4 regions of the Cobetia sp. Dlab-2-AX genome follow, and region 1 is predicted to be linked to each of the others. Evidence: predicted binding sites of a transcription regulator. Region 1 holds the regulator's gene; each other region holds the start of a gene.
What was found. The regulator PhoB, encoded in region 1, activates phosphate uptake and scavenging genes when phosphate is short. The targets are predictions, from matches to a motif close to TGTCATANNNNTGTCANA.
Positions count from the first base shown of each region.

Region 1 (4,581 bases):
TCACGGGGCGTTTCGGTTAGCGCGCTCATGCGCGAACGTGCACCCAGGTAGCCTTTTGGCCCTGATATTGCTGATGATGGCGGCCAGATACCGCCTTTGCGCCCCGGGTGAAACATAACTGCAATCAAGTGTCGGCATGCTGAGGGGGAGCCCGCTGTGTCAGTCAGTAGTGGGCCATACTTGTCACGTCATTCATGTCACGCCCCCTGACTCGGTGGGCGACTTTCCGGGAGAGGGAAATGGATATCACCAGCGATTCGCACGGCAAGCATATCTCAGAGCAGTTCAATCACGAGCTGGATGCACTGAAGACACACCTGCTGGCCATGGGCGGACTGGTAGAGAAGCAGCTGCAGGATGCCGTCACGGCATTGCTGGAAGGCGACAGTGAAACCGCCACGCGGGTGCGCGACAACGACAAGGCTGTCAACGACATGCAGCTCAAGATCGATGACGAGTGCACCCGGGTGCTGGCCCGCCGTCAGCCGGCGGCCTCCGACCTGCGCCTGGTGCTGGCCGTCATCCGCGCCACCTCCGATCTCGAGCGTATCGGTGATGAATCGAGCAAGATCGCACGCAACGCCATCTCGCTGGTCGAGAACGGCCAGAGCCCGCGCGGCATGGTCGAGGTGCGTCACCTCAGTCAGCACGTGCGCAGCATGGTGCGTGACTCTCTGACGGCCTTCGCGCGCTTCGATACCGACCTTGCCCTCAAGGTGCTGCGTGAAGATGCCTCGGTGGATCTGGAATATCAAAGTGCCATGCGTTCGTTGATGACCTTCATGATGGAAGACGCGCGCCAGATCACGCCGGTGCTCAACGTGATGTGGATTCTGCGTGCGCTGGAGCGTATCGGTGACCACGCCGACAACCTGGCCGAGTACGTCATCTTCCTGGTCAAGGGCGTGGATGTGCGTCATACCGATACCCACGAGCTGAAGCCGCAGGACCTGGACAAGCAGTGAGCTGACGCGTTTCCCTGTCCCTGTGTCGCCTCTTTCGCCCCGCACCTGCCCACAGACAGGTGCGGGGCGATTGCGTCGTGGGCGCGCGAACGGTGTCAGGCGGCCGACAGCTGCGCCGCGCAGGCGGGAGTGCTAGGGTGTGGCTCCGGTCAGCCCGCTGGCTGGCCGGTTCTTTTGAGATGACGAGGACGTCGCATGATTGATGCCGTATCGGCGCTGGTCCGCGGGACCCGCATGGTCTATACCCCCGGGCTGCGCCGCTTCGTATTCGTACCGCTGGCGATCAACCTGGTGCTCTACAGCATCACGCTGTGGGTATTGTTCAACCAGTTCGGTGGCTGGATCGATTACTGGATGCTCAAGGTACCGGCGTGGCTGGACTGGCTCAGCTGGTTGATCTGGCCGCTGCTGGTGGTGAGTCTGTTGCTGGTGGTGTTCTTCTCCTTCAGCCTGGTGACCAACCTGATCGCCGCGCCCTTCTACGGCATTCTGGCCGAGAAGGTCGAGCATCGCCTGGATGGCACCCTGATCGATGATGACCGTGGGCTGGTGAAGATTGGTGTCGACTCGCTGGAGCGTGAAATGGCCAAGCTGGCCTATTTCATCCCGCGCATGATCGCGCTGTTCATCATCGGCTTCATCCCGGGCCTGAACCTGCTCTCGCCGCTGTTGTGGGGGCTGTTCTCGGCCTGGAGCATGTCGATCCAGTATCTCGACTACCCGATGGACAACCATCAGGTCAGCTTCGGTGACATGAAGCAGCGCCTCAAGGCGCGCTGGTGGCCCTCACTGACCTTCGGCGCCGCGGTGTTCGTCATGACGCTGGTGCCGCTGGCCAATCTGCTGTTCATCCCGGGCGCTGTCGCCGGGGCGGTACTGATGTGGCAGAGCCACTACCGTCAGTTGCCGGCGCCGCGTCGTTAAGACAGCCTGTCGCAGAGGTGGCTTGTTGCTGAACTGGCTTGCCGCTGTACTGGCTTGTCATTGAGATAGCCGCAGCGTCGTCTGGCGGAGCAAAAGAAACGCCCCGCAGTCGCCTCCTTTCGAGGTGGCTGCGGGGCGTTCCGCGTTGGGCTGGCCTCCGACTCAGCTCATCACTGAATCAGCACATCACTGGGCTAGCGCACTGCTGGCCTGGGGAGCGCTCGCCTGACAGGCGCGCTCGTCGGGGAAGTGACAGCGGAAGCGCGCACCCTCGCCGGGGTGGCTGTCGATCTCCAGATGGCCCTGATGGCGAATCAGCACATGCTTGACGATGGCAAGCCCCAGACCGGTGCCTCCCGTGGCGGTGCTGCGGCCCTTGTCGATGCGGTAGAAACGCTCGGTCAGGCGCGGCAGGTGGACCGGGTCGATGCCGTCCCCGTCATCTTCCACCTCGACCAGCAGGCCCTGTTCATCCGCCTTCCAGCGCAGGGTGATATGGCAGTCTTCGGGAGTGTAGCGCACTGCATTGAAGACCAGATTCGAGATCGCGCTGCGCAGTTCCTGCTCCTCACCGCGCAGAGACAGGCTGGCATCGGCCTCGATGGAGAAGGTGTGACGTCCCTGGGACAGGCCTTCGGCGTCGTCGCGGATATGGCCGAGCAGGGCACCCATGTCGATGCAGCGACCATTGTCGGACAACTCGTCGGTTTCCAGGCGTGACAGGGTCAGCAGGTCTTCGACCAAGTGCTGCATGCGGTCGGTCTGGCTCTTCATCTGGCCCAGCCCACGCTGCCAGCGCGGTGGCAGGTCATCGGCGTAATCGGAGTAGGTCTCGAGATAGCCGGCCAGCACCGTCAGCGGCGTGCGCAGCTCATGGGAGACATTGGCCACGAAGTCGCGGCGCATCTCTTCCAGGCGATAGAGGCGGGTGACGTCACGCAGCATGACCAGACGCTCGTTGTCACCGAACAGGGTGATGGATATCTGCAGCGTCAGGTTGTCAGACAGCGGCGACTGCAGCGTCAGCGGCTCGCGGTAGGCCAGCCGATTGAAGTAATCGATGAAGACGGGGTCACGCAGATAGTTGGTGATGTGCTGGCCGCGGTCGTGGCTGGCCTTGAGACCGACCAGCTGCTCGGCAGCGCTGTTCCACCATTCCATGTCACCGTGGTTGTCCAGCATCACCAGGCCGTCGCGCATGGCCTCGGAGGATTCCTGGATACGGTTGAGGATGCTGCGCAGTCGCTCCTGAGTCTGGCGCTGGCCCTTCTGATAGCGGTAGAGACGATCGAGCAGGTCTCCCCACACGCCATCGCCGGGTGGTGGCTCTTCATGGGGATTGGTGATCAGCCAGGTATAGAGGCTCTTCAAGTGCTTGAGATGGACGAACAGATACAGCGAAAGGCCCAGTGCCAGGCCCCAGCCCAGATGGCCCAGCAGGCCACCGATCAGGCCGAAGCCACCGGCAAGGTAGCCGAGGCGCCATAGCTCGTTGGTCCAATAGCGCATGAATCCCTCAGGCCTGGGCGCTGAAGCGGTAACCGGTGCCGCGGACGGTCTGGATCAGATGCTGATGGCCTGTGCCCAGCGCCTTGCGCAGGCGACGGATGTGCACGTCCACGGTGCGCTCCTCGACATAGACGTTGCCGCCCCATACCTGATCGAGCAGCTGGCTGCGCGTGTAGGCACGCTCCTGATGCGTCATGAAGAACTGCAGCAGGCGATATTCGGTCGGGCCGACATCCAGCGAGTTGCCGTGGGCGGTGACGCGGTGGCTGGCCGGGTCGAGCATCAGGCCCTCGACTTCTACCGCCTCCTCGACCCCCTTGGGAGTGGTGCGACGCAGTACGGCCTTGAGACGGGCGACCAGCTCGCGCGGCGAGAAGGGCTTGGTGATGTAGTCGTCGGCGCCGGCTTCCAGGCCTTGAATCTTGTTGTCTTCCTCGCCCTTGGCGGTCAACAGGATGATCGGCAGCTCCGAGGTGGTCTCGTCACGCTTGAGACGCCGCGCGAGCTCCAGGCCACTGGTGCCCGGCATCATCCAGTCCAGCAACAGCAGATCGGGCTTTTCATCGACGACGATGGCGTGGGCGTCCTGGGCATTGTCTGCCTCCAGCACGCGGTAATCCGCCATTTCGAGGGCAACGGCGATCATCTCGCGAATCGAGGATTCATCGTCGACAATCAGTACGGTCTTGGAGCTCATCGCTAGATCCCATGCAGCAGTCGGCGCACGCGCCAGAATGACAAGTCGATGACGATTACAACCCGCTTATATGACAACGAGATGACAACTGCCAGCATGGCAGCTTGCACGCAAGCCTGCCAGCCGCCTTGGAGGCGCGGCAGGCAGGCATGAACCGTGGGCTGGGGCGCAACAGAGGGCAGGGATCGCTTTAAATTAAATAATGCGAATGTTTATGCAGGCGTCAGCTCATCGGCCAGGTCGCCAGGGCGATACCGGCGAAGATCAGCAGCCCCGTCCAATGATTGTTGAGGAACGCCTGGAAGCAGGGCGCACGCTCACGCTCACGGATCAGACGTTGCTGCCAGACGAAGGTGACGGCGGCGGCAGCCAGCCCCAGCCAGTAGAAGATGCCCAGCGCCAGGTGCAGTCCGATGCCGATCAATACCGCCAGCATGCCCAGCTGCAGAAGGCCGATCATCAGCTTGTCGGCCCGCCCGAACAGCA
Region 1 is NZ_JAMXRV010000005.1:258,748-263,328, forward strand. Features, by position in the region: gene pstB (phosphate ABC transporter ATP-binding protein PstB) at 1-20, shown strand, start outside; gene phoU (phosphate signaling complex protein PhoU) at 240-965, shown strand; gene cysZ (sulfate transporter CysZ) at 1,161-1,889, shown strand; gene phoR (phosphate regulon sensor histidine kinase PhoR) at 2,076-3,398, opposite strand; gene phoB (phosphate regulon transcriptional regulator PhoB) at 3,406-4,095, opposite strand; gene ubiA (4-hydroxybenzoate octaprenyltransferase) at 4,319-4,581, opposite strand, start outside.

Region 2 (4,581 bases), on a different contig from region 1:
CATGCCACCGATCAACGAGCCCGCCAATACACGGCGCTTCATGACCAGGTTGCCGCCCTGCAGCGCGGGGTCCACTTCCTGCACCAGGCCAACGAGGATATGCGTGCCGTCGTACTTCAGGGTGTTGAGGTAAGGGTTGAGATCATGCGGCACCGGCACCGTGTCGAGCAGGAAATCGAAGGTTTCGGTGGCGGCTGCCATCTGCTCGTCATCCGTCGAGACGATCACATGATCGACACCATTCTCGCGCGCTTCCTCGACCTTGCTCTCGCTGCGGGTGAAGAGCGTCACTTCACAACCCATCGCCTTGGCGAACTTGATGCCCATGTGGCCCAGGCCGCCCATGCCGATCACCCCGACCTTGTCGCCGGACTTCACGCCATAGTGACGCAGCGGCGAATAGGTCGTGATACCCGCACACAGCAGCGGCGCGGCCACTGCCGGGTCGAGCTTGTCCGGGATGGTGACCACGAAGCGTTCGCTGACGACGATCTTGTCGGAATAGCCGCCTTGGGTGAGGCTGCCATCGTGACGGTCCGGGCTGCCGTAGGTCATGGTCATGCCGTCGAGGCAGTATTGCTCGAGCCCCTTTTGACAGGCGCTGCATTCACGGCAGGAATCCACCATGCAGCCGACGCCGACGATGTCGCCCACCTTGTACTGACTGACGTCATTGCCCACCTGGGTCACCCGCCCCACGATCTCGTGCCCCGGCACCAGCGGATACTGAGAAAAGCCCCAGTCATTGCGGCCGACGTGCAGATCCGAGTGACAGACACCGCAGTAGAGAATCTCGATGGCCACATCGTCCGGACGCGGCTGGCGACGCTCGAAGTTCCAGGGCGCCAGGTCTGCCGTTTCGGATGCCACGGCATAAGCGCGAGTCTGGCCGTCAAAATTACCGTTGGAAGGGCTTGTCATGGAGTCTCTCCTTGCTTGGCTGAGCGACGGACAGCCTGCTCATCAAAGATGATTCAGCGCCCGTAAAAGGATTCGCATGCCATGCGGCAATCGCGATCATGCCCACTGACCTCTTACCGACAGCCCGACTTTTCAATGGCTTGGCCGCCCTGCATCACTGTGTTGGTCAGATCGCAACAGCGGCCCACCAAGCTGCACGAGGCTTGCCGGCACAGGGAAAAGCGACGCAAAACATCATGCTTCTGATTCCAAGTTGACGCTATCAAGCAGCAAAGTTGCCACTGTGTTATCATAAACCTTCACCCCTCACGTCTTGGAACGGAGTCCCGCATGGCGAATACTCGTACTGCTGCAAAGAAAAAAGCACCGGCTGCTGTCGAAACCTCAGCCTCGCTTGAAGCTCAGATGCAGGCCTTCCTGGACCGTGGTGGCAAGGTGGATGTGATTGAATCCGGTGTCAGCGGCCAGGTCATTGGCGTCAAGCCGACCAAGCCGTCAAACCCTGCTGCCAAGAGCTGAAGCTTGCCCATCAAGCCTTGGTGCCCGAACTCGCTGCTCGCCTCACTCAACTGGCGCCTGCCATCGAGTCACTGACCGGTGAGAGCGCTGTTGATCGCTAGACCTCCAGCCGCTGCCCTGCATCATCAGGTAGCGGCCGGCTTCTTTCTGGGGAGAGGAAAATCACCTCTTGCCTACCCTTGCCCCTCCCGCCACGGCGACGCCAATGCCAGCCTCTACTTCGCGCGACAGCTCCCTCGACTCCCGCCAGCACAGCATGCATGGCACTCGCGACGCGGATGGGGCCCGCACACGCCTGGCCGTCTTCATTGATGTGCAGAACATCTACTACACCACCCGCGATACCTTCGGCCGGCAGTTCGATTATCGTCGCCTATGGGCAGAGCTCGAGCGCCTCGGCTCGATCCAGCATGCCTACGCCTACGCGATCGACCGTGGCGACCCCAAGCAGCAGCAATTCCAGCAGCGCCTGCGCGAGATAGGCTTTGAGGTCAAACTAAAGCCCTTCATCCAGCGCGGCGACGGCTCGGCCAAGGGCGACTGGGATGTCGGCATCACCATCGACGTGATGGAAGCCGCCCCCGAAGTCGATGAGATCATCCTCGCCTCCGGCGATGGCGACTTCGCCCTGCTGCTGGATCATGTCGCCACCCGTCACGCCATCACCACACGCGTCTATGGCGTCGAAGCCCTCACCGCCCTCACCCTGATGAAAAGCGCCCATCACTTCCGCGAAGTCGATGAAAGCCTGCTGATGCGCTGATACCGATCGATCGCGTCTCAACCGCGCTCGAATCCTGTCTGTCGCACAAGAAACACCCGCACTGCCTCCACTAATCAAGAGGATGTGCGGGTGTTTTCGTCTGGGCTACCAGCGGCCTGCCAGACATTCAGGCTTTACCGCGAACTTGTCGACTAGCTCTGTGGTGCGGCACTCAAAGTCAATTCAATGGCGTCGTGGCGCCAGTGTTCATCATCGCAGTCCACCGCGCGGCCATTTTGATCGAAGTTGATGCGAGTGATGCGCTGCGCGGGGCTACCTTGCGCGGCGTTCAGCGCGGCGGCGGCCTCAGCGTCAAACACCGTGGAGGCCAATTCGAAGCTGACGCGACTGACACGAATGGCGTATTCGTGCCGGTAGAGGTCGGTCAGGGAGTGGGCAGCGAGGTCGAAATCGAGGATGCCCGGGAAGCAGTCACGTCGCAGGTGATGGCAGACATGCAGCACGCGCCGCCCGTCGATACGCCGCACGCGAGTGATGCGATAGACCACTGAGCCCTCCGCAATTCCCAGCCGCCGCGCGATCACCGCGTTGGCGGCGACTTCTCCTGCCGCCAGTACCTCGGTGCTGGCCACCCGCTGCTGTGACTCGACCATGTCGCGAAATGGCAGGCACGCCAGCAAGTCATAGCGCAGTCGTGGCGGAGAGACGAACCAGCCCCGCCGATTCTCGCGATAGATGCGCCCTTCCGCCTCCAGCTGCAGCAAGGTGTCGCGCAGCGTGACCCGCGTCGTGGCAAAGCGTTCGATCATCTCGCGCTCGGAGGGCAGGCGCTGTGAAGCGCGTAACGGCGCTGCCTCAAGATGGCTCAGAAGCTTGCCCTTGAGCCCTGCCACGGGGACATCCGCGTCAGGAGTTGCCGATGAAGCGGCGTCACTCTGGGGCTCAAGCGAAGATGAAGGCATGCGAAGTTCCTGAAAGATAACGAAAGACAGCAATTTCTGGCGAGTCACTTGCATGACATCCAGCGCGTCCAAGATGGAAAGGGTCAGAGCGAAGCGATTTCTGTGGTCTAGTTCAGATGACTCGTAAAGCTCAGTGCGACTTTTCAAGACATGCTTGTCGAGACACGCATGAGGAGAATAGTGGCATCGGCATGACAACTCGATGACAGCTCAGCTCTAGCTGCCACGACAGGTCAGCCATCACGCGCTGACTTGTGCCTTGCACGCCTATAGCTGTAGAAGATAGCGAGGGCTGGAGCCTGCGGCAAGGCACGAAGAAGGCACGGGGAAGGTATGAAAGAGGCAGAGGCAGAGCTGTCATCGCATGCCATGACAACGACATGTTGACGACACGCAACTGTCACAGGCGAGCGCTAAAGTCGATCGTGCCTTTCGAACTGAACTAGACCACAAAGTCTCGGCTATCTCGGCACTTGGCAGAGCGCTGGTCTGATCAATGATCCGAGAACTGGCCTGAGCAATGACCTGAGCACCCGGTCGTGCTCTCAGCGTGTCGACAGGGTGCCTGGCCCGTCACGCCTTACCTTCAGCGCAGCGATTGTTCATCACCTACTGGGGAAATCTCCTTGAAATCGATTGCCACTACCTCATCCCGCTCCACCGGCCTGCTGGTGTCAACCTGCATGGCCGCCCTGTTGGGCAGTGCCTCCGTCAGTGCCGCCGACATGCCGGCTGACCTTCTCGAGGCCGCTCAGTCCGAAGGCCGTGTCGATAGCGTCGGCATGCCGGACAGCTGGGCCAACTGGAAGGACACCTGGGCAGACCTCGAGTCGAAGTATTCCATCGCGCATAGCGATACCGACATGAGCTCCGCCGAGGAAGTCGCCAAGTTCAAGGCCGAGGGTGAGAACGCCACCGCCGATATCGGTGACGTGGGCTTCGCCTTCGGTCCGATCGCGGTGCAGCAAGGCGTGTCCCAGGCCTACAAGACCACGACCTGGGAGCAGATCCCGGAGTGGGCCAAGGACAAGGATGGCCACTGGGTACTGGGCTACACCGGCACCATTTCCTTCATGATCAACAAGACGCTGGTCAGTGAAGATGAGCGCCCGACCTCCTTCGCCGACCTCGCCAAGGGTGACTACAAGGTGTCCGTCGGCGCCGTGGGCAAGGCGTCCCAGGCCAACAACGCCATTCTGGCCGCTGCCTTCGCCAATGGCGGCAAGGAATCCGACCTGACACCGGGCCTGGAAGTCTTCGCGGAACTGGCGCGCCAGGGCCGTCTGTCACTGGCTGAGCCGAGCATCGCCAACCTGGAGAAAGGCGAAGTCGAAGTTGCCCTGCTGTGGGACTTCAATGCCCTGAACTATCGCGATCAGATCAACCGCGACACCTTCGAGGTCGTCATTCCGTCTGATGCCTCCGTCACCTCCGGCTACGCCACCATCATCAACA
Region 2 is NZ_JAMXRV010000008.1:179,130-183,710, reverse strand. Features, by position in the region: gene NH396_RS13925 (NAD(P)-dependent alcohol dehydrogenase) at 1-921, opposite strand, end outside; gene NH396_RS13920 (hypothetical protein) at 1,252-1,440, shown strand; gene NH396_RS13915 (NYN domain-containing protein) at 1,646-2,203, shown strand; gene NH396_RS13910 (UTRA domain-containing protein) at 2,356-3,126, opposite strand; gene NH396_RS13905 (extracellular solute-binding protein) at 3,753-4,581, shown strand, end outside.
Region 2: a site for PhoB is predicted at 3,317-3,334, ahead of NH396_RS13910 (UTRA domain-containing protein). Genes of this name have one in related genera too.

Region 3 (4,581 bases), on a different contig from region 1:
TCCATCCGGTCCAGCCCGACGCGATAACGGGCAAAGCCCATCTCGTCCTGATCCACCAGGGTCATCGGGTAGACCGCCTGAGCATCAATGAACTGCTGCGCATCCTCGCCGGGGGCGGTGGTAAAGCGAATGTCCAGCGGGGTGTCGGTGTCGATCGCGGCCAGCCGCCAGTTGTGATCCGCCGCCGGGTCCACCGCGCCCTGCTGCTGCGTCTGTCGCGAGATGTACTGGGCCAGAATGCTGCGATTCTCGTCCGGTGATGCGAAGGCGACATGCGACTCGCCGGTGCCGGGAAAGTCTTCGCCGTAGGCGCGATAGTTGTTGGTCGCGAGCAGGAAGACATCGTCGTCCTTGACCGGCTCACCCTCATGGGTGAGGCTCTGGATACGCTGAGCATCGGCATCGATCAGCGCACAATTACCGTCGTAACGCGCCGGCTGTGTGACATCCACCTGATAGTCGACGCCGTCGATCACATCGAAGTTGTAGCTGCGGAAGCCGTCCCAGTTGATCAGCATCTGAGGGGCGTTGCTTTGCGGGTCGATACGGTTGAACTGACCGGAGCTGCACTCGAGCCACTCCCGCACCTCCCTGCCGGTGACCTTGAGCGCCACCAGCGTGTTCGGATAGAGATAGAGGTCGGCGGCATTGCGGAAGCTCAGCTCGCCCGCCTCCATCTCGGTGAACTGGGTCGGGTCATTGTGGCGGCCGCCGACCTTGAAAGGCGCGGCCGCCGAGAGAATCGGCAAGCCTTCCAGGTCCGGGTCGCCTTCGACGAAGCGTTTGACGTAATCGGCCTGGGCGCGATTGACGATCTGGATCGTCGGGTCGTCCTGCACCAGCGCCAGATAGCTCTTCATCGCCGCACTGGCGCGACCGATGCTGCGATTGACGAACTCGCGCGTGGCATCGTGCTCATGATCGACCAGCGCCGCCAGTTCAGCATCTTCCGCCACCTGTGCCTCGCCACCCACCTGAATCGGCCGGGCTTCTGTCTGGCCGCTCACTACCCGCCACTGGCCCGAGGCATTGCTCAGTTCGAGATCCATCACGCCCACATGGCTGCCCCAGTGCCCCGGCATCATCGCCGGCACGCCATTCAGGGTGCCCCTGGCGATATCGGCCCCCGGTATCTCGGCGAATTCCTCGCTGGGGAAGACGGCATGGGCATGCCCGAAGGCGATGCCATCGATGCCCTCGACCTGCGAGAGGTAATACACCGAATTCTCGGCCATCACCCGGTAGGGGTCGGTCGAGATGCCGGAGTGCGGGATGGCGATCACCACATCCGCGCCCACCCGGCGCATCTCGGGCACCCAGCGCCTGGCGCTCTCGGTGATGTCCTCGGCCGTCAGGCGGCCCTGGAGGTGCTTGCGGTCCCAGGTCATCACCTGCGGCGGCGCGAAGCCGATATAGCCGATCTTCAAGGTCTGAGCGTTGCCCTCACTGTCCGTGAAGGCATGGGGGGTGATCTGGTAGGGCGTGAAGTACGGCTCGCCTGTCGTGGCGTCCAGCAGGTTGGCGTTCACATAGGGGAACTGCGCGCCGGACAGCGCCCGTTCGAGATACTCGAGCCCGTAATTGAATTCATGATTGCCAATGTTGCCGACATCGTAATCCAGCTGATTCATGACCTTGTAGGCCGGGAAGACATCACCCTCCTCGAGACCTTCTGCCGCCATGTAATCGCCCATCGGGCTGCCCTGGATGAGATCGCCATTGTCCAGCAGTACGCTGTTGGCCACCTCTGCGCGCGCCTGCTTGATCAGACTCGCCGCGCGTACCAGGCCGATGCGCACGCTGGGACGGTCCTTGTAATAGTCGTAATCCATCACGTTGGCGTGGATGTCGGTGGTCTCGATCACGCGCAGTGACAGCGTCGCGGCATTGGCTGGCTGAGCGATCATGAAGATACCTCCGAGACTGGCCAGGCCCAGGATGGCTGCCCGCAGATGCGGCTTGCGCCGACGTCCGAGTTGCTGCGCAACACCTGGCGCGTCAGACGCCCGTTGATCTTCGCTAGCCGATGAAGCATTCGCCATCTCTCACTTCCTTGTCATGGGGGGATTTGCCAGTGCCCCTTGGGGGCAGCGCTCCATTATTCAGATACCGACGCCTCAGGCAACTGACGGTCCCTGCCCGCCAGCCAGCCGACACCCGCCATCAGGACACTGAGGACGGCACAGACCATCAGTGCCAGCTGCCAATTGCCCTGCATATCGTAGAGCGCGCCGATCAGCGGCGGCCCCATGGCCGCGAGCAGATAGCCCAGCGTCTGCGCCATGCTCGACAGTGACGCCGACTGCATGGCATCGCGCGCCCGCAGCCCCATGAATGACAAGGCGAGAATGAAGCTGGCCCCGGAGCCCGCGCCCAGCAACAGCACCCACACCAGTGCCCACTTTGGCATCAGCCATAGCCCGATGAACCCCGCCAGGGACATACAGGGCGTCGCGAAGGCGATCAGGCGTTGATCCTTCAGGCGCGGCATCAGGGGCACCAGAATCAATCCCGGCAAGGCCGAAGCCAGCTGGAGCAGACCATGCAACGAGCCCGCCTTCTCGGCCGAGAAGCCATTGTCCGCCAGCATGCTCGGCAGCCAGCTGTTGACGGTATAGAACAGCAACGAATTGATGCCCATGAACAGCGTCACCTGCCAGGCCAGTGGCGAGCGCCACACCGCTGCCTGACGCACCGGAGGCGCGGTACTCTTCTCGACGTCCTTCTCGGCACCCTTCTCGGCTTCCTTCGCCGCCGGCAGGGAGCGACGTGACAACTGCGGCCACCACACCCCCATCGTCACCAATGGCAAAGCTACCACTATGAGCATCGCGTACTGCCATCCAGCGCCGCTGCCCTGTGCCAACGGCACCATCAGCGCCGAGGCAAGGGCGGCCATGATGCCCATGGTCAGCACATAGCAGGAGGTCAACAGCGCGACATGCTGCGCAAAGCTGCGTTTGACCAGACTGGGCAGCAGCACATTGCCCACGGCAATGCCTGCCCCGATCAGGCCGATACCCAGATAGAGGGCCAGCATGCTGCCCTGCACCCGCAGTACGATGCCCGCGGCGATCGTCAGCAAGGCGAGGAAGAGACTGCGTTCAAGCCCGAGACCTCTGGCAAGGCGCGGCACCCAGGGTGAGACGACGACGAAGGCCAGCAGCGGCAGGATCATCAACAGGCCAGCCGCCGTGGCATTGAAGCCCAGCGCCGCCTGCAGGCGCTCCAGCAGTGGCGCGATACTGGTGAAGGGCGCACGCAGGTTCATGGCGATCAACAGGATACCGGCGATCAATACGGCCGGGTGGCTCAGTCGCCGGACAGGAGACGAGTGGCAGAGTTCAGTCATGAGGCGCTCGCAACGATCGTGAAACGGGGTAATGGCGGGACGACACCCAAAGGTGAGTCCGCATACAGAGTGAGACTAGCTTAATCCCCTCGCCCACTGCAGAATTGAGCCATCATGACATCAGATCACTGAAATCAGACAATCTGCGAGCCGCCATGTCAGTGACCACACCCGTCCTGCCGTCATCGCCCGGGGTCAGCACCCGTGGCCCCGATCAGGTGCCCTTCTCCAGCAGCGTCTGCGAGCATGACCCGGACATCTACGAGATTCCGGCCAGCGCCCTGCATGTCGAGACCGGCCAGCAGGTGATGGAGGTGCCGATCCACCAGCATCGCAAGGGGCAGCTGGTCATTGCCCTGCATGGCGTGGTGACCAGTCGCGTACCGGAAGGTCTGTGGATGGTGCCGCCGCACAGCGGGGTCTGGATTCCCGGCAACCTGCCGCACAGCAATCATCTGACCCGTGGCGGCCGCGTCTGCCACCTGTTCATCGAGCCCGGTGCGCTCGAGATGCCAAGCCACAGCTGCACGCTGTCGATCTCGCCCCTGCTGCGTGAGCTGGTGCTGCGTCTGGCGGAGCTTCCCCAGCCGTATCCTGAACAGGGGCCGACAGCGCGGCTGGTCGGCGTGCTGCTGGAAGAGCTGGCCTGCATGCCAAGCGAACGTCTGCATCTACCCTTGCCTGAAGACCCGCGGCTGACCCGCATCAGCGATGCTCTGATCAAGACCCCGGACGACCGACGCACCCTGGCCGAGTGGGCGAGCGAACTTGCGATGAGCGAACGCACCCTCGCCCGGCTTATCCAGCGTGACACCGGCCTGAGCTTCAGCCGCTGGCGTCAGCAACTGCACTTGGTAGTAGCAATTCGCCTGCTGGCCGAGGGCATGAGCGTGCAGCGCGTCTCGGAAGACGTCGGTTATCAGTCCGTCAACGCCTTCATCAGCATGTTCAAGAAACTGCTCGGCACCACGCCCGCCCGCTACCTGCAGGAACGCGAGCAACGCCGCTCGGGCAGTGGCATGGGCGGCGCGTGACGGCGGCAGGCTGGTCTCGCTGCTGGATGATCTGGGCGGCCCCACCCTTGAGGTAGCCTGCTATTGCCGCAATGACAACAACAGCACAGCGACCGATGCACTATGGCAACTGCTCAACGAGAGCCCGCCTGCCGTATGACATCGTGAGTCTCTCATCACTTTTCATTTCCAAGAGCCCGCCATGAATCGCATCAA
Region 3 is NZ_JAMXRV010000002.1:36,259-40,839, forward strand. Features, by position in the region: gene NH396_RS03245 (bifunctional 2',3'-cyclic-nucleotide 2'-phosphodiesterase/3'-nucleotidase) at 1-1,907, opposite strand, end outside; gene NH396_RS03250 (MFS transporter) at 2,099-3,352, opposite strand; gene NH396_RS03255 (helix-turn-helix transcriptional regulator) at 3,508-4,386, shown strand; gene NH396_RS03260 (TIGR02450 family Trp-rich protein) at 4,568-4,581, shown strand, end outside.
Region 3: a site for PhoB is predicted at 2,044-2,061, ahead of NH396_RS03245 (bifunctional 2',3'-cyclic-nucleotide 2'-phosphodiesterase/3'-nucleotidase). Genes of this name have one in related genera too.

Region 4 (4,581 bases), on a different contig from region 1:
TCGTTGATGCAGCAGGTGCCCGGGCCAGGCGTCATCTGGCAGGCACTGCGCTATCTGCTGGATAGTCCCTATGTCACGGGCACGACCCTTCCGGTGGATGGGGGGCGCCACCTGCGCTGATAGCGTGTGTCAGTGGTCTTTCGGTTATCGCTTTTGATATTTGCGACACGACATTCGAGACCTGACATTGGGCATAAGAGCACCGCACAAAAAAGCCCCCGCTTCTTAGCGGGGGCTTTTTTCGTTGTTGCGACCGTTGTTACGACATTCTGCACTGGCGAAGCGCTTACAGGATGTGGCGGCCTTCGACCGGCGTCAGCTGACCCTTCTTGAGGGTCGGGCCCATCTGGTTGCCGGAGGGCGCGCCCTGCGGGCTTTCCAGCGTGATCACCAGATCGCTGTCGGGGAAGGCGGCCAGATACTCCTTGGGCACCTCGACCTTCATGGTGCCGGAGTGCGGCAGGATGCCCAGTGACATCGGTTCCTTGCCATCCTTGGCCATCAGCCACAGCTCGCAGACCTTGCCGGGGGCCGGCGCTTCGGGCCTGACGGCCTGTACCATCATCTCGCCCGAGTGGGAGGCGTTGACGATCCAGCCGGGGCTGCTGTCAGGGTTGTTGACCACGAACACGTAGTCGCTCTCCATGCCTGCGTTGTGCCCCAGGCTGAAGGTCAGGGTGACTGCCAGCGCCAGGCTGAACGCCGTGGCGGTCATGCCCTGCCACAGGCCCAGGCGACGCCACCAGGGCTGACGGGCGGTTCCCGTCGCCTCGGCGATGCCTTGCCAGACATGGGCCGGTGGCGTGACGGGGGGAAGCTGTTCATTGAACACGTTGAGATGCTCGCGCCAGCGCTCCACATCACGTTGCAGGTCGTGGCTGACGGCCAGCAGTGACTCGAATGCCGCGCGCTCGTCGCGTGTCAATGTGCCGAGCGCATACTCGCCCGCTGCGGCTTCGCGCAGTTCCGGGTCGCTCAGATCAAATGACTCATGCATGTCTTCAACCTCTCGAGTCCACGTCGGACCCAGCTCTTGACGGTACCCAAGGGCTGGTCCAGTTGATTGGCCAGATCCTGGTGGGTGAGGCCTTCGAAGTAGGCCAGTTCCAGGGCGCGGCGTTGATCGTCATTCAGCTCGGCCAGGCACTGGTGGAGTTCACCACTGTGCTGGGCCAGGTCGACATCTGCCTCGATATCACTCCGCCCCGGCATGGCGGCGATCAATTCATCGCTGTCATGCTCGCTGGGTCGCTGTCGACGTATCCAGTCGATGGCGATGTTGCGGGTCATGGTGCCGAGCCAGGTCATCGGGCGGGCGCGGCCGGCGTCGTACTGGCTGGCGGCGGCCCATACCCGGATGTAGACCTGCTGAAGACAATCCTGCGCGGATGCCTCATGTCTCAAGATACGCAGCAACTGAGCGTATAGATGCGCACTGGTCGCTCGATAGAGCTGATCCAGTGCCTTGGCATCCTGCCGGGCGCATCCCGACAGATACTCAATCAGTGCATCATTTCGGGAATCCTGCATGCATGCATTCCAAGCTGTGGGCGCGGTGTCAGGCACCGCTGGACGAATGCGTGTTGCCGATCATGTTGCTCGACAACCAAAGATTATACTGATGCCACTTCAGGCTGATAGCCCTTCTTTATGCGTGCGGGCAACGGTTTGTTGCCGGTTCACGCTTGCGCAGGACGATCTGGAGTGCAAGGATAGGCCTATCACCTTTTTCATCGTCACCACTGGATATCGGCCCGACCCATGAATCAGACCACCATCCACCGCCCGTTCACTGTCGCTGCCTGCCCTTCGGGCCAGGTCGTGATGGCGGCGTGTGCGGCCGGCTATTGGTATTGGTTTACACAGGGGCGCGCCTGAGGTTACGGCGCGCCTGTCTCGTACGGGCTGCCACCACCTTGAAGAACCCCCGGTCGCAGCCACGGCCGGGGGTTCTTGCGTTTCGGGCCTTGCGAAATCCATGACGAGAGGCATGTCACCCTAACGTGCCGACAATGATTGCAGTATGAATGACGAGAGGAATGACCATGCGCACCACTATCCTGACTACCCGCTTTTCTCTTGCCTCCGCTCGGGTCGTGCATGGTTATTGGCGCTGGCGATTTAGCGGCGTCCTGCCTCTTTCCGCTGTCACCGCGGGGCAGGGCGAGCAACACCGGGGTGACGATTCGCGAAGTCCCTGTCTGTCAGAATGAATATTGCGTGATGGAGCCGAGGCTTCATCACAGGAGAGAAGACCATGAACGCCAGCCTTGAACGCGTGTTGACCGCAAACCCGCACACTGCCGACGCCACTGTTGATCCCTTGACTGCCGAGAACGCCACCGTGACCCGCTCTGATGCCGCCCAGACACCGACCACACCCGGACGCATCAGTCGTGAAGCCCTGCCCAGCGCCAGCGAATTGCGCGAGCAGCTGCCGGTGGACGCCGACCTGGCCGGCCAGATTCGCCAGCATCGCGATGAGATCAACGCCATTCTCGCCGGCGACGATGATCGTCTGCTGGTGGTGGTCGGGCCGTGCTCCATCCATGATCTCAAGGCCGCGCGTGAGTACGCCCAGCGCCTGGCGGTGATCGAACCGCAGGTGCGTGATCGCCTCAAGCTGGTGATGCGTGTCTATGTCGAGAAGCCGCGCACCACAGTGGGCTGGAAGGGGCTGGCCTATGATCCGCATCTGGATGGCAGCGATGACATGGCTACCGGCCTGCGTCAGGCACGCGAGCTGATGCGCGAGATCAACCAGCTGGGCCTGCCGGTGGCGACTGAGCTGCTGCAGCCGCTGACCGCCGCCTACCTGGAAGACCTGCTCGGCTGGGCGGCCATCGGCGCCCGCACCACCGAGTCGCAGATCCATCGCGAGATGGCCTCCGGCCTCGGCTGTGCGGTGGGCTTCAAGAACGGCACTGACGGAGGCGTCGAGGTCGCCGTGCAGGCCATCGGGGCGGCGGCGCATGGGCATCGCCACTTCGGCATGGATGACAGCGGACGTCCGGCGCTGATCGAGACCGCGGGCAACCCGCATACCCATGTGGTGCTGCGCGGCGGTCATGGCCAGCCCAACCATGACGCCGCCTCGGTGGCCGCCTGCCGGCGTGAGCTGGAAGGCGCTGGCCTGACGCCGCGCCTGATGGTCGATTGCAGCCACGCCAATTCCCGCAAGGACCACCGCCGCCAGAGTGAAGTGATGCTGGATGTGCTCTCCCAGCGCCTGGCGGGGGATGATGCCTTGATCGGCGTGATGCTCGAGAGTCACCTCAATGAAGGCAAGCAGGCCTTGCCGGCAGCGGAGAAGCTCTCCCAACTGCGTCATGGCGTGTCCATCACCGATGCATGCCTTGGCTGGGAAACCACCGAGCACCTGCTGAGCCTGGCCGCCGAGCGCCTGCGTCAAGTCTGACATCAGGTGTCAGCCACTCGTCACGGCCGAAGATGACTCAGCGCTTGCACGCTATTTGCTGAATTCACCGAATGTCTCTGAGGTCCCCAGCGCCCAACGGTCGAAAGGCCGTTGGGCGCTGTCGTCTCTTGCCTTTGTTGCCCGTTCGTCACGGAATTGTCATCGGGCTCGCGTATCACTCTTGTTGCCTTCGGCATGCCCTCAAGGGGCATGCCTGAACAGAACAACCCGAAACCTGACTACGGGGAAGCGACATGAGCAAGGAAATCGAAGACCATCGCCTGCTTAATCCCAGCAGCAACGAGACGTTCTCATCCGTCATCGAACGACACATCTCGCGTCGTCGTGTCCTGCAGGGCGGCCTGGGCATGGCGGCGGCCAGCATGCTGGGTGGTTTCGGTCTTGCGGGGCTTAGCACCACGGCCAACGCCGCCAGCAATGCTGCGGGCGAGAAGACGGCTCTGGCACTGGCCTTCGAATCGATCAAGGGTTCACGCACGGATGCAGTCGTGGTTCCCAAGGGGTATACCGCACAGGTGCTGGCGCCGTGGGGCACGCCGCTCAATGCCAAGGCACCCAAGTGGAGCAAGGACCTGGCGATGACGCCGGAGATCCAGCTCAACACCGTCGGCATGCATCACGATGGCATGCACAACTTCGCCTTGAACGACGACACGGCCTCCAGCAACTTCCTGCTGGTCATGAACAACGAATACATCGATCAGGATGCTCTGTGGGCACCCAAGGGCGGTGCGACCAATGCGGATTCCGGCAAGCGTCCGGCCGATGAAGTGCGTACCGAGATCAATGCCCACGGCGTGACCATCGTCGAGGTCAAGAAGGCCAGCAATGGCAAGTGGGAAGTGGTGGGCGATTCGCGCTACAACCGCCGCTACACCAGCGCCAGCGAAATGAAGCTGAGCGGCCCGGTGGCGGGCAGCGATTACGTCAAGACGGCCTTCTCGCCGGATGGCATGCGCACCCGTGGTACCAACAACAACTGCGCCAACGGCTACACCCCGTGGGGCACCTACCTGACCTGCGAAGAGAACTGGCCGGGTTACTTCGTCAAGCGCAGCGATCGCCAGCTCGATGACAACCGCATCGGCATCGAGACCGAGCGTGGCCGCTATGGCTGGGAAACCGCCGCCGGGGATGCCAGT
Region 4 is NZ_JAMXRV010000007.1:134,611-139,191, reverse strand. Features, by position in the region: gene folM (dihydromonapterin reductase) at 1-120, shown strand, start outside; gene NH396_RS12795 (anti-sigma factor) at 287-997, opposite strand; gene NH396_RS12790 (sigma-70 family RNA polymerase sigma factor) at 976-1,530, opposite strand; gene NH396_RS12785 (3-deoxy-7-phosphoheptulonate synthase) at 2,258-3,418, shown strand; gene NH396_RS12780 (PhoX family phosphatase) at 3,673-4,581, shown strand, end outside.
Region 4: a site for PhoB is predicted at 3,565-3,582, ahead of NH396_RS12780 (PhoX family phosphatase). Genes of this name have one in related genera too.